3 regions of the Paeniglutamicibacter sp. MACA_103 genome follow, and region 1 is predicted to be linked to each of the others. Evidence: riboswitches for the same ligand, from Rfam matches in the RefSeq annotation. Region 1 holds a riboswitch; each other region holds the start of a gene.
What was found. A riboswitch is a leader RNA that binds a small molecule or an ion and turns the genes downstream of it on or off. The one in region 1 is predicted to bind S-adenosylmethionine.
Positions count from the first base shown of each region.

Region 1 (4,432 bases):
CGGTGGCGTCTTCTTCCTCTTGCTCGGCGGTTTCAGGTTCCAGAATAAGGGCCCAGTAGTTGACCATCTCACGTAGCGAAGCGGTCCCGGCTTCGAAGCAGGTGTGGGGGTCCTCCCACAACAGCTCGTCGATCATTCTCCGGTTTTCGATCTTGAGGTTCCGGGTGCCGCTAATGACCACGTGTGCCTGGTCCCAGGTCATGATGCCCTGGCGCAGGCCCTGACGGGAGCGCGGCAGATCTTTGGCGAGGATCCGGAAGTCGTTGGTTCGTTTGGCCCCGCTCCGCGGGGACAGATGCATCGCCAGGGCAACGTCCCCGCTGGAGCCCCAGGCGGGGTTCGTCTCCTTGACCCCTGCCCGCTGCCGATCGGCGACCAGGGAATCCTGGTAGGCGACACTGTGGTCGGCCTGCTTCGCCGTGGCGGCGCATTTCAAGGTTTCCAGTGCGCCGACGGCGGTCACCGCCTCATGGGTTCCTGTCAGTACCGGGGCTCCGTTCACCGCGGCGGCCAGGGACAGGATCCCGTCGGTTCCGGTGCGGGCCAAGTGTTCGGCAACCAAGGCGTCCATGTCAGCCCCGTCGGCCAGCAGCGCCTCGTAGCCTAGGTTCCTGCCGCCACCACCGCTGGTGACGGCGGAAGGGGTGCCGTTCGATGACGTCGTTGCCATACCTCTATTTTAGAACCGGTCACCTACAATTGGAAGATATTTTCATGAATATTAGAAAATATGTTCTAGTGAGGGTGGGGGCCGCCCACCCTTCCCGTCGAGTGCCTTCCCGCTCGGGCGCAGCCGGGAAAGATGCCGCCAAAACCCCGATCCCGGGAAACGGCGGCACATGCCGTTGTTCCTGCGGTGGGACCCCTAGGCCACGGAGCTGCCGAAGAGCAGGCCGAGGACGTAGGTGACCGCCGCGGCGCCCAGGCCGATGGCCAGCTGGCGCAGTCCGCGCTTGGCCGGGGAAGCGCCGGAAAGCAAGCCGACCACGCCGCCGGTGGCCAGCAGGGCGATGCCCACCAGCACCGCGGAGAGCAGGATCGCGGGGGTGCCGCCCATGCCGAAGATGAACGGCAGGATCGGGATGACAGCCCCGGAGGCAAAGAAGCAGAAGGACGCGGAAGCCGCACCCATGGCGGAACCGATTTCCTCGTGCTCCCGGGTATCGGCGGCAACCTTGAGCTCGGAGCGCAGGGACGTGGAGGGGTTGCAGTCGCAGGAGTAGATGCCCATGCGTTCGGCGGCCCGGTGCGCCGCGTCCTCGTCGCTCATGCCGCGGGCCTTGTAGACCAGTACCAGCTCGTTGGCATCCAGGTCGAGGTCCGGCGCCGCGGCCAGGGTCACCTCCGTGGGCTTGGAAGCCAGGAGCAGCTCGCGCTGGGAGCGCACCGAGACGTATTCGCCCGCGGCCATCGACAGGGCGCCGGCGAGCAGCCCGGCGATGCCGGAGAAGAGCACGAAGGTGGTTGCCACGCCGGTGGCGCCGATGCCCATGACCAGGGCCAGGTTGGAGACCAGGCCGTCGTTGGCGCCGAAGACCGCCGCGCGGAAGTTGCCCGAAAGCCGATTGCGGCCGCGGGTGGCCAGGCCGCGCACGACCTCCTCGTGGACGAGTTCGTCGGCGGCCATCTGGCGGCTGGCATCGGTGTCTGCGGCATAGGGGGAGTTGCCCTCGGCGCGCTGGGCCAGGGCCAGGACGAAGACCGAGCCGAAGTGCCGGGCCAGGAAGCGGAGCATGGTGCGCCGGATCGAGGGCCGGGTGCGCTTCTCGGCCTGCTCGCCCAGCAGCGAGCGCCAGTGTTCCTCGTGGCGGGTTTCTGCGGCTGCAAGTCCCAGCAGGACCGCGCGTTCCTCGCCCTGGCGCTTGTTGGCCAGCTCGCGGTAGACCGCGCCCTCGGCGATTTCGTCGGCCAGGTACTGGCGCCAGCGCTTGATCTGGGCGGGAGTGGGGGTTGGCGCTTGTTGCGTCATGCTCTCATCCTCATGTGGGCGTTCACGGCCCCGGGAGGCCATGAGGTGGGGAGGCCCAGCAGGAATACTTTGTGGGTACGTTGAGCCTCGGGCCACCAGGGTGGACCGAAGGTCTCGTTCGCCCAAGGCCGGGCTGGATTGCCCGTGGCCTCAGGTGGTTTGCCGGGTTACAACGCTGTAACCAGTATGTCGACGCACCGCTTTCCCGCCATTTCGGCGGGCCTGGGAACTACTCCCCTTCAACCCACGAGTGTAGCGCTCGGGAGGGCAAGTGAAAATTCGCTGAGACTAAAAATCCGGGCCTGGCCAGCCGGCTTTCCGGCCCGGGGAACACGCACCGACAGCTCCCCGGTGCGGGCGTCGAAGCGCGGCGAACCGACGGCGTTGGCCAGGGCCGCGGCCAGGGCCGGGGCATCGGCAACATGGTAGCTGTGCCAGGAACCCGCCAGTCGCAGTTCAACGACCGAGCGGTGGACATCGAGCAGGGGCAAAACGGAGATGGAAGATGCCATGGCGGGGGAGGCGGCCTTTCGTCAGCTCTTGCCGGGGCCAAGTGGTCCGCGGCCGCTTCTTCATCCGAACCACCCATGAACCTGGGGTTGGTGTGCGTCTTAGTCGGAGCTTGCCGACGCATCTCGTGAAGCTGGTGACAACTTTACCGCGATTCGGAGGCCCGCAGGATATTTGCCTGCAATTCCTTCCATGCCGAGTCGTCGTAGGGCGGCATGTTGGTGATGTCCCGGCGCAGCCCGGTGGAACCGTCGATGAGCTCCCGCAGGATGTCTGCATGCCCCGCGTGGCGTGCGGTCTCCACGTTCATGTGCAGCAGCAGGCGTCCGAGCGTGGTGTCGCGTTTCTCCGGCGCCCACCAGGGAACCGTTGCCGGGGCGTCCAGCGGGAGGGCCTCGATGTTGCGGTTGGCCGCGTCGATGGCCCGGCGGTAGAAGGCCAGGATCTCGGCGCACGGGACATCCGCGGGGACCCACATGTCGGCGCTGACTTCGGGATCGGCCATCAGTGCGTCGTAGCGTCCATCGTCGACCGTGAATCCGAGGCATCCCACGAAGTATCCGTACTCGACGGAGGCCAGGTGCTGGATCAGGCCCAGGATATTGGTTCCCGAGCCAACCATGGGGCGGGTCATTTCCCGCTCGCTGAGCCCTTCGACCTTCCAGAGCATTGCTTCGCGGGTGTTGTTCAGGTACGTGGCGAGGTGGTCCTTGAGATCGTCCATGGAGCCCAGCCTAGGAGCGCGGCGGCCCGGCTGGGAAGGGCGGCCGCAAAAACAGCGAAGCCCGTCCTCGCGGCGTGCGCGACGACGGGCTTCCTTGGTGCTGCGTTTCCGGGCGGGGAATCCGGCGCTAGTGCCCGCCGACTTCGGTGAGGTCGGCACCCTCGGTGTCGCCCTGCCCGGCGACCCGCGCGTTCCACCGGGTGATGACCGATGCATCGGTGGGCCGGGTGAGCAGGGAGACGACGACGAAGGTCAGCGCGGAAGCAATGAGCCCGTAGTAGATCGGCTCGTTGGCGTAGATGCCGTCGAAGCGCTGCTCGGCGCCGATCTCCAGGACGATCATGGTGCCCAGCGTGACGATGGATCCGGCAGCCATGGAGGCGGCCGCGCCCAGCCCGTTCCCTCGCTTCCAGATCAGCCCGCCGATGATGGCCACCAGCAGCCCGCCGACCAGGATGTCGTAGGCAATGGTCAGTGCCGCGACCACGTCGGAGACCATGATGGCCAGAACGATCGTGACCACTCCCAGCAACAGCACCCAGATGCGGTTGGCGCGCACGTCGTGCTCGGGGTTTTCGTTGCTGTTCACGTGCAGCTGCTTGCCGAACCAGCTGGCCACGAACGGGGTGACGTCGGTGCGGGCCACGGTGGCCGCGGCGATCAGGGCACCGGAGGCGGTGGACATCATGGCTGCGACCGCGGCTGCCAGCACCAGGCCGCCGACGGCGACGGGCAGCAGCTGCGTGGCGACCTCCGCGTAGACCACGTCCTTGTTGGTGTCGGCGCCGATGATGTCCGGCAGGGCGACCTTGGCGGCCATGCCGATGATGGCGCCGGCGGCGCCGTAGAGCACGCAGTAGATGCCGGCGGTGGTGCCGCCCCAGCGGGCCACCTTCGGGGTCTTGGCGGTGAAGACGCGCTGCCAGATGTCCTGGCCGATGAGCAGGCCCAGGGTGTAGACCACGAAGTAGGTGATGATGGACTGCACGCCGATGCCGGTGAAGCTGAAGAACTCGTCCCCGATGCGCTCGCGGATCCCATTCATGCCGCCGGCGGCGTTCAGGGCGAAGGGAAGCATCAGGAAGAAGATGCCCACGGTCTTGATGACAAACTGGACCTGGTCGGCCAGGGTGATGGACCACATGCCGCCGATGGTGGAGTAGATGACCACGATGACCCCGCCGATGGCGATGGCCATCCAGCGTTCCCAGCCGAAGAGGACCACGAAG
Region 1 covers NZ_JBIXLN010000010.1:99,093-103,524, forward strand. Annotated here, with positions in the region: gene ACIPVK_RS06925 (DUF222 domain-containing protein) at 1-670, opposite strand, end outside; gene ACIPVK_RS06930 (VIT1/CCC1 transporter family protein) at 866-1,969, opposite strand; gene ACIPVK_RS06935 (hypothetical protein) at 2,209-2,481, opposite strand; SAM riboswitch class IV at 2,501-2,612, opposite strand; gene ACIPVK_RS06940 (DinB family protein) at 2,625-3,203, opposite strand; gene ACIPVK_RS06945 (sodium:solute symporter) at 3,331-4,432, opposite strand, start outside.

Region 2 (4,432 bases), on a different contig from region 1:
CATGATCTTGCCCGAGCGCGTCTTGGGCACGTCGGGGACGAAGACGATTTCGCGCGGCTTGGCGATGGGCCCGATCTGCGTTGCCACGTGGTTGCGCAGCTCGGTGACCAGGGCCTGCTGCTTCGCCAGCGCCTCGCCCGTGAGGTCGGTGCCGACCACGGACTTGTCGAAGGGCACCACGAACGCGGTGGCCGCGTGGCCGGTCTTGGCGTCGGACGTCGGGCAGACCCCGGCCTCGACGACCGCCGGGTGGGTGACCAGCGCGGATTCGATCTCGATGGTGGAGAGGCGGTGCCCGGAGATGTTGATGACGTCGTCCGTGCGGCCCAGGATCCAGATGTCCCCGTCCTCATCGAAGCGCGCGCCGTCCCCGGCCAGGAACCAGCCCTGGGCCGCGTACTTCTCCCAGTAGGAGGTGTAGTAGCGCTCGGGGTTTCCCCAGACCGTGCGGGCCATGGAAGGCCCGGTCTTGGTCAGCACGATGTTGCCCTGGACGTTGGCGCCCACGGTGGCCGCGGCATCGTCGACGATGTCCACGCCCACGCCGGGAAGCGCGCGCGTGCCGCAGCCGGGCTTGAACGCGGTGTCGTCCTGGCGCGGGGACAGGATGGTGGCCCCGGTCTCGGACTGCCACCAGGTGTCGACCATGGGGATGCCGGCGGCGGTGTCGCGGCCGACCTGGCTGCGCAGCCAGCGCCACGCCTCCGGGTTGACCGCCTCGCCGACCGTGCCGGCCAGGCGGATCGAGGACAGGTCGTAGTCGGCCGGGACGCCGTCGGGGAACCAGCCCATCAGCGAACGCACCAGGGTGGGCGCCGTGTAGTAGCTGGTGACCTTGTAGCGCTGAATGATCTCGAAGTGGCGGCCCGGGTTCGGGGCATTGGGCACGCCCTCGTAGATGACCTGGGTGACGCCGTTGGACAGCGGACCGTAGATCTCGTAGGTATGCGCGGTGACCCAGGCCAGGTCGGCGGTGCACCAGTGGACATCCGAGTCGCGCTTGGCCGGGTCGGGGTTGGAGAAGAGGAACTCGTGGCTCCACGACGCCTGGGTCAGGTAGCCGCCGGTGGTGTGGACCAGGCCCTTGGGCTGGCCGGTGGTCCCGGAGGTGTACATGATGAACAGCGGGGTCTCGGCGTCGAAGGCCTCGGGGACGTGCTTGGCGCTTGCGGTGTCGACTGTCTCGTGCCACCACACGTCGCGGCCCTCGGTCCAGGCGATGTCGGTGTGCCCGGTCCGGTTGATGACCAGGACATGCTCGATCGAGTTGTCCCCGGAGACCGCCTCGTCGGCGTGCGCCTTGACAGGGACCGCGGTTCCGCGGCGGAACTGGCCGTCGGTGGTGACCAGCAACTTTGCCTTGGTGTCCTCGACGCGGAACTTCAGCGCCTCGGAGGAGAAGCCGCCGAAGACCAGCGAGTGCACCGCACCGATGCGGGCGCAGGCCAGGGTGATGACAACGGTTTCCACGAGGACCGGCAGGTAGATGACCACGCGGTCGCCCTTGCCGATGCCCAGTCCCAGGAGCGCGTTCGCGGCCTTGGACACCCGGTCCTGCAGGTCCTGGTAGGTGACGGTGGTCCTGTCACCGGGCTCGCCCTCGAAGTGCAGGGCGACCTTGTCGCCGCGTCCGGCCTCCACATGGCGGTCCACGCAGTTGTAGGCGGCGTTGAGCTTGCCGCCCTCGTACCAGCGCAGCTCGGGGCCGCGCCGGGCCTCCGGGTCCACGCCGGTACTACTGTGGATGGTGTGCCACTGGTCGGACCAGCTCAGGCGACGCGCCGCGGCATCCCAGAACGCGAGGCGCTCGTCCTCGCTCCACGAGTTTTCCTCGGCAACGGCAGGGAGCGCGGGCAAAAGGGTTTCAGGCATTTTGTTCTCCATCGGTTCTGGCGTTAGCACTTCACCGCTAAGCGGTGGTTGCTGCGGCGTTACAGAGCCAGATCTCTCGGCCGCTCGGGATGGGTTGTTCCATCCATCAAAGTCGATTGCTTGTCACAGGAGCAAACCCGCCGTAATGTGACGGAACGTTCGATGGGATGGTTCTCTTGGATTGGCAATCAAAGAATCTTCGCGTGTGACGAGAAATTTCGAATCGAAATGCCGAGGGGATTTCGAGCTGCCGCAGGCGCGCCCGGCCGCGGCGGTGCCCGGATGGCGCCACGTAGTTACGCCATTGTCCCAATGGTTGTATGGCGGGGTGGCCGTAAAGGCGGGCGCGTCGCACCTCGGGAATCGCATCGAATGAATGGTCCGAAGAATGCCGCGAGCCCGGTCTTTCCCGTGGGCACGGCAAGGTCCGGCACGGCCATCCGGCCCGTGTTGCGGGCTTCAATTGTGACGAACCGGGTTGTCACTGCCTCGCCGGGGCGTGTAGAAATATGACCAACAACCATCCAGAGCGGCCGAGAGATCTGGCTCCATGACGCCGCAGCAACCCCTCCCCTTAATTGGGCGGTAGGTGCTCACGCCAGGACCGATGGAGATAATTCATGCCTGTCGATTCCTTTGCCAATACACACGATGTCGAAGCGGACCCCAATATCTTCGGCGCCGTCAACCTCGACGCCTTTACCGGGGACACCCCCGCCCGGCACCTGCTCAAGCTCACTCCGGGCGTTCCCCTGAACGGTCACTATGACGAGCTGGCCGAGATCTTCCGCCCGGTCTTCGCCAAGATTGCCGCCGGGGCCAGCGAGCGCGACGCCAACCGGACCCTGCCCTTCGAGCCGGTCGGCTGGCTGAACCGGGTGCGGTTCGGGGCCCTGCGCATCCCGGTGGCCGAGGGCGGCTACGGGGCCAGCGTGTCCGACTTGTTCCGCCTGCTCATTGAGCTGGCCGAGGCCGATTCCCAGGTGGCGCACCTCTGGCGCTCGCACATCGGCTTCGTTGAATCCGTGTTGCTGCTTCAGGACGATGCGTTGCGGCACCGCTGGGTCGAGCGCATTGTTGCCGGGCAGATCGTCGGCAATGCCTACACCGAACGCGGCGGAAACCGGCTGGGCACCCTCAACACCACCATTGCCAAGCAGGGCGAGCGCTGGATCCTCAATGGCGAGAAATACTATTGCACCGGCACCATCTACGCGGACTGGGTCGCCGTCGCCGTGGCCCACCCCGCACGCGCAGGCCGGCAGATCGCCGTGGTCTCCACCCAGCATTCCGGGGTCAAGATCTTCGACGACTGGGACGGATTCGGGCAGCAGCTCACCGGCACCGGCTCGACCACGTTCGAGAACGTCCCGGTGGACACGATCCTTCCCGACGAGCAGCAGGTCAACGACCCGGAATCCGCCATCTTCCAGCTCGTGCTGCTCGGGGTCCAGGCCGGAATCACGCGCGCCGTGCTCAATGATGTCCGCTCGTCGGTCCAGGCCCGCACCCGGTCCTTCAGTACCGGGACCGGTGTTCCGGTGCGCGAAGAGCCCCAGGTGCTGCAGTTGGTGGGCGAGATCTCGGGCACCGCATTCGCGGTCGATTCCATCGTCCTGGCCGCCGTGGCGGAGATCGAGATCGCGCTGGCCGATGCATCGCTCAGCCAGGCCGAGAGGTTTGCGGTGTGTGAACTCGCCGCGGACCGGGCGCAGGCCGTCGTCCAGCCACTGGTGCTCTCCGCGGCGACCAAGCTCTTTGACGGGCTGGGCGCCTCGGCGACAGCCAAGGGCTGCAACCTGGACCGGCACTGGCGCAACGCCCGCACCGTGGCCACGCACAACCCGGCGATCTACAAGTCGCGCATCATCGGCGACTACGAGGTCAACGGGACGGCACCCCAGCAGCTGAACGCCATCGGCGACGTGGGCGCAACCAAGGTAACCGGCGTTCCCTAGAACGCCGCCCGCTGCCCCAAACGAACGACTTGATCCGCGCAACGCCGGATCCACAAAAACCCAACACCTCGCGAAGGACAAACATGAGCACGACTCCCGCCCCACGCCAGATCCTCTTCAACGCCTTCGACATGAACTGCGTGGTGCACCAGTCGCCGGGCCTGTGGCGCCACCCGGACGACAAGGCCTCGACGTACAAGACCCTGGGGTACTGGACGCACCTGGCCAAGGTGCTGGAAAAGGGCAAGTTCGACGGACTGTTCCTCGCCGACGTGCTGGGCACCTACGACGTCTACAAGGGCACCAACGAAACCCCGCTGCGCACCGGCGCGCAGGCCCCGGTCAACGACCCGATGATGCTGGTCTCGGCCATGGCCGCGGTCACCGAGAACCTCGGCTTCGGCGTCACCGCGGGCACCGCCTATGAGCACCCGTACGCCTTCGCCCGCCGCCTGGCCACCCTGGACCACCTGACCAACGGCCGCGTGGGCTGGAACGTCGTCACCGGCTACCTGCCGTCCGCCGCCCGCAACATGGGCCAGGAAGACCAGATGGAACACGACGAGCGCTACAACCACGCCGACGAGTACCTCGAGGTCGTC
Region 2 covers NZ_JBIXLN010000062.1:10,644-15,075, reverse strand. Annotated here, with positions in the region: gene acs (acetate--CoA ligase) at 1-1,872, opposite strand, end outside; SAM riboswitch class I at 1,878-1,968, opposite strand; SAM riboswitch class I at 2,390-2,486, shown strand; gene ACIPVK_RS19975 (acyl-CoA dehydrogenase family protein) at 2,493-3,830, shown strand; gene ACIPVK_RS19970 (LLM class flavin-dependent oxidoreductase) at 3,914-4,432, shown strand, end outside.
Region 2: another riboswitch for S-adenosylmethionine. It lies ahead of ACIPVK_RS19975 (acyl-CoA dehydrogenase family protein); the one in region 1 lies ahead of ACIPVK_RS06935 (hypothetical protein).

Region 3 (4,432 bases), on a different contig from region 1:
CTTCGTCACCAGCCCGACCCGCGAGATGCTCAAGGCCACCGTCACCAAGATCCGCGACGCCGCCGAAGCCGCAGGCCGCGACCGCCACGACATCAAGATCTTCGCGATGCAGACCATCATCACCGACAAGACCTCCGAGCTGGCCCAGGCCAAGTACGAGGACTACAAGTCCTACGCGGACATCGAGGGCGCCCAGGTGCTGATCTCCGGCTGGATGGGCGTGGACCTCTCCGAATACGGACCGGACGACGTCATCGGCGAGAACGTGAAGTCCAACGCCATCCAGTCTTCGGTGGAGACCTTCCAGAAGGCCAGCGGAGATTCCGGCAACCCGTGGACCATCCGCCAGCTGGCCGAGTGGGTCGGCGTGGGCGGCTTCGGCCCGATCACCGTCGGCTCCGGTGCCGAGGTTGCCGAGAAGCTCATCGACTGGGTGGACTACACCGACGTCGACGGCTTCAACCTGGCCTACGCCGTCACCCCGGCAACCTTCGAGGACATTGTCGAGTACGTCGTTCCCGAGCTGCAGGCCCGCGGCGCCTACAAGACCGAATACACCGAAGGCTCGCTGCGCCACAAGCTGTTCGGCGAGGGCGACCGCGTCAAGGACACCCACCGCGCGGCGAACTACCGGTTCGCCACCGCCCGATCCGTTTAAGCGGCAGGGCCGCCCGCGAAGTGACGTAGCCCGGCCACGATTGCGCGCTTGGAGGTTGCCGGCACGCATTACGTTGTGGCGGCCACATGCGTGACGAAGAGGTTTTCGACGCATTATCAACATGACGCCACGGTGCGGCAAGCCCGGGATGTTTTCCGCTTCATGTTCTGACTTGTGACGCTTCGTGAAGCGAATCCTGCCCCAAATCCGTTCTCTACGTCGATTTGTTTCGCGCGGAGGGTCTTTCCGTTGGTCATATCGAAGATCCTGCGACACACTTGAATTGTTCGAGGTTGATATCCAACCAATGCGAACACACACCATCCAGAGCGGCTGAGAGACCTGGCTCGTTGACGCCGCAGCAACCACTCCCGTCATTGGGATCCGGTGCTACCGCCAGGACCGATGGAGATAGCCAAACTCTGCGCGGTCCGCCGAATACTGTTTTGTCCTCAGCAGGTATTCGACTGATTAGCCATGTCGCGGCGTTCCTCGGGTGAACCGAGAGGAGTAGGGCATGATCAGCATTCAGGACGTGTCAACCGTTTTCCCTCCGGCGGAGGCACCCTTCACTGCGGTGGACAAAGTCTCGCTGGAGATTCCGCGAGGCTCGATACAGGGAATCATTGGGTTCTCCGGCGCCGGCAAATCAACGTTGCTTCGCAACATCAACCTCCTGGAGCGCCCAACGAGCGGTCGCGTCGTGGTTGACGGAACGGACCTAACATCACTGGGCGACGAGGAACTGCGCAAGGCGCGGCACCATATCGGGATGATCTTCCAGCACTTCAATCTCCTGAACAACCGCAACGCCGTGGAAAATGTTGAGCTCAGCTTGAAGTTCGCGGGCGTGGCGAAGAAGGAACGACGTCGCCGAGCCCATGAAGCCTTGGCGATCGTTGACCTGGCCGACAAGTCCAAGTCGTATCCGGGTCAGTTGTCAGGGGGCCAGAAACAACGCGTCGCCATCGCCCGCGCGCTGGCGACCGAGCCCAAGGTGCTGCTTTGCGACGAGCCGACTTCGGCAGTCGATCCGCGGACTACGGCTTCGGTGCTGCAGTACCTCTCGGACATCAACGCCCAGCTGGGAATCACCACTGTGATCGTGACGCACGAAATGAATGTCGTCAAAGCAATCGCCGACAACGTTGCAGTCATGGAAGACGGCCGGGTCGTGGAGCAATTCGATATCTCCGCGCTTGAGGATTCCGCGTTTACGCCAGCGACCGCCATCGGCCGGTACCTCATCTCGGATGACATCTCCCTGGACCGCAAGCGCCCGGTGCGCAACGTCGATTCCGCAGCAGCCGATACCCCTTCGAAGGAGGCTTCCCTTGTCTAAGCTAGCCGGAGCCGTCAGCGTTCTGACATCCACGACGAATGGCAGCGGTGCCGCGGCCTTCGACCTCAACCGTGTTATTGAACTTTGGCCCGAAATTGCAGCCGCAATTGGCCAGACCTTGGCCATGCTCGTGGTCTCCATTCCGATCGCCATCCTGGTGGGAACCCCGTTGGGTATTTGGCTATATTCGATGGCTCCACAAGGACTCCGTCCCCGGCCGAAGCTTCATCGGATTGTTGATGGATTCGTCAACACCATGCGCTCGTTCCCATTCCTCATCCTGTTGATTGCGATTATTCCTTTCACAAGGTTTGTCGTAGGCACAACCATCGGAACGGCAGCCGTAATTGTCCCGCTGACAATCAACGCGATTCCCTACTTTGCTCGATTCGTCGAACAGAACCTCACGCAGCTCGGCAGCGGCGTCGTTGAAGCCGCGCGGGCCATGGGCGCAACCCGCGGCCAGATTGTCCGTGACGTCTTGCTCGTTGAAGGAAAGCCCGCGCTCATTGGGTCGATCACCATCATGACCGTGAGCTTCATCAGTTATTCGGCAATGGCTGGTTTGGTCGGCGGCGGCGGTATCGGTGACTTCGCCATTCGCTACGGCTACTACCGCTATGAAACCGGAATGATGATCGTCGCCATCGTCCTGATGATTCTGATGGTCCAAATTGTCCAGATCTCCGGTACCCGCATCGCGGCCCGCATGGACAAACGCCAGTAAACATCGCCCTTCCCTCACCGACCTGCTTCGTTTGGAGACACCCCTGTCATGAGTACTTCTCGGCGGCCACGCCTGCTTTTGAGCGCTTTCCTGATGAACACCACCAGCCACATCCTCGGTGGCCAGTGGCGTCACCCTCAGGCTCAGCAGCATCGTTTCAATGAACTCAAGCTTTGGGTCGATCTGGCAAAGGACTTGGAAGCCGCGAAGTTCGATGCAATCTTCCTCGCGGATGTGGTTGGTCTGTACGGAGACCACGACGGTGGCTGGGCATCGCACATCAAACGCGGGCTCCAGGTGCCATCCAACGATCCGCTCGTGCTCGCTTCGGCATTGGCGGGGGTTACCGATGAGATCGGCCTTGCCTTCACATCCTCGGTAATCCAATCCGATCCGTTCCAGCTGGCAAGGCAGCTCTCAACGCTCGATCACCTGAGCAACGGGCGCGTCGCCTGGAACATCGTCACCAGCGTGCTGGAGAATTCGCACCGCAATTTCGGGGCTGACGGGCTAACCAAACACGCGGACCGCTACGACTGGGCGGACGAATATGTTGAAGCCGCGTTCAAGCTTTGGGAAGGTTCGTGGGAAGACGGAGCACTGCTGGCCGACAAGCTTGCAGGAATCCACGCAGACCCGGCATTGGTGAACAAGATCTACCACCGAGGGGAGCGCTACTCCATCGACGGCCCCCATTTGTCCTCGCCTAGCCCGCAGCGCACGCCCTTCCTGTTTCAAGCTGGAAGTTCTCCGCGCGGCAGGGCGTTCGCGGCCGCAAACGCCGAAGCAACATTCCTATTCGCGCCAAACCCCGAGAACGTTCGCAAGAACTCCGAAGCCATTCGCAAGCTGGCAGTCGACGCTGGCCGCGAGGCCTCAGACGTAAAGATCTTTGCCGGGCTCTCCTTTGTAGTGGGCAGCACGGAGACAGAAGTGGCTCGCAAGCAGGCTGAATACGACGAGTACCTCGACCTGGATGCCGTGGTAGCGCACATTGGCGGTGGGCTTGGCATAGACCTTGGCGGCAGGCCACTGGACACGCGACTGGGCGAAATCGACACCGAAGGAGGCAAAGGAGTTCTCGAATCGATCCGTGCCTCGGTTCCCGGCGGCAATCCCACGATTGCCGATCTCGCACGGTACCGAGCAAAATCCATGCAGATTTCCGGGACCCCTGAACAAATCGTTGATCAGCTCGAACTGTGGCAGGACGCCGGAACCGACGGCATCAACATCATCAACCAGATTCTGCCTGGCTCCTACACGGATTTCATCGAGGGTGTGGTGCCCGAATTGCGAGCCCGCGGCCTCGCCCAAACCGAATATGCGCCAGGCACCTTGCGCGAGAAGGTTTTTGGGCGACAAGCGACGCTCGAGGCCTCACACCCGGCAGCCGCTTTCCGCGGAGCCTTCGCCCAATTCTCGGCAGCCAATGAAAATCGCTCCGCGGCCACAGCACGTTCCTGAAAGGCATCCAGCATGACCATTACTTTGAAGGCATCAGAAATTGTTGCCGCCGATTATGCGACCCAGCACGCGCGATTTGCCGACCTCTTTTCGCGGATTGCCGACGGATCCCGCTTGCGCGACCTCGAACGCATCCTGCCGTTCGAACAGGTCGCATGGCTGGATGAGGCAGGGTTTGGGGCCCTGCGGGTACCGGTCGAGTCCGGTGGCGCAGGCGTCAGCGTGGAAACCTTTGCGC
Region 3 covers NZ_JBIXLN010000062.1:5,985-10,416, reverse strand. Annotated here, with positions in the region: gene ACIPVK_RS19970 (LLM class flavin-dependent oxidoreductase) at 1-658, shown strand, start outside; SAM riboswitch class I at 976-1,070, shown strand; gene ACIPVK_RS19965 (methionine ABC transporter ATP-binding protein) at 1,176-2,000, shown strand; gene ACIPVK_RS19960 (methionine ABC transporter permease) at 1,993-2,727, shown strand; gene ACIPVK_RS19955 (NtaA/DmoA family FMN-dependent monooxygenase) at 2,776-4,194, shown strand; gene ACIPVK_RS19950 (acyl-CoA dehydrogenase family protein) at 4,207-4,432, shown strand, end outside.
Region 3: another riboswitch for S-adenosylmethionine. It lies ahead of ACIPVK_RS19965 (methionine ABC transporter ATP-binding protein); the one in region 1 lies ahead of ACIPVK_RS06935 (hypothetical protein).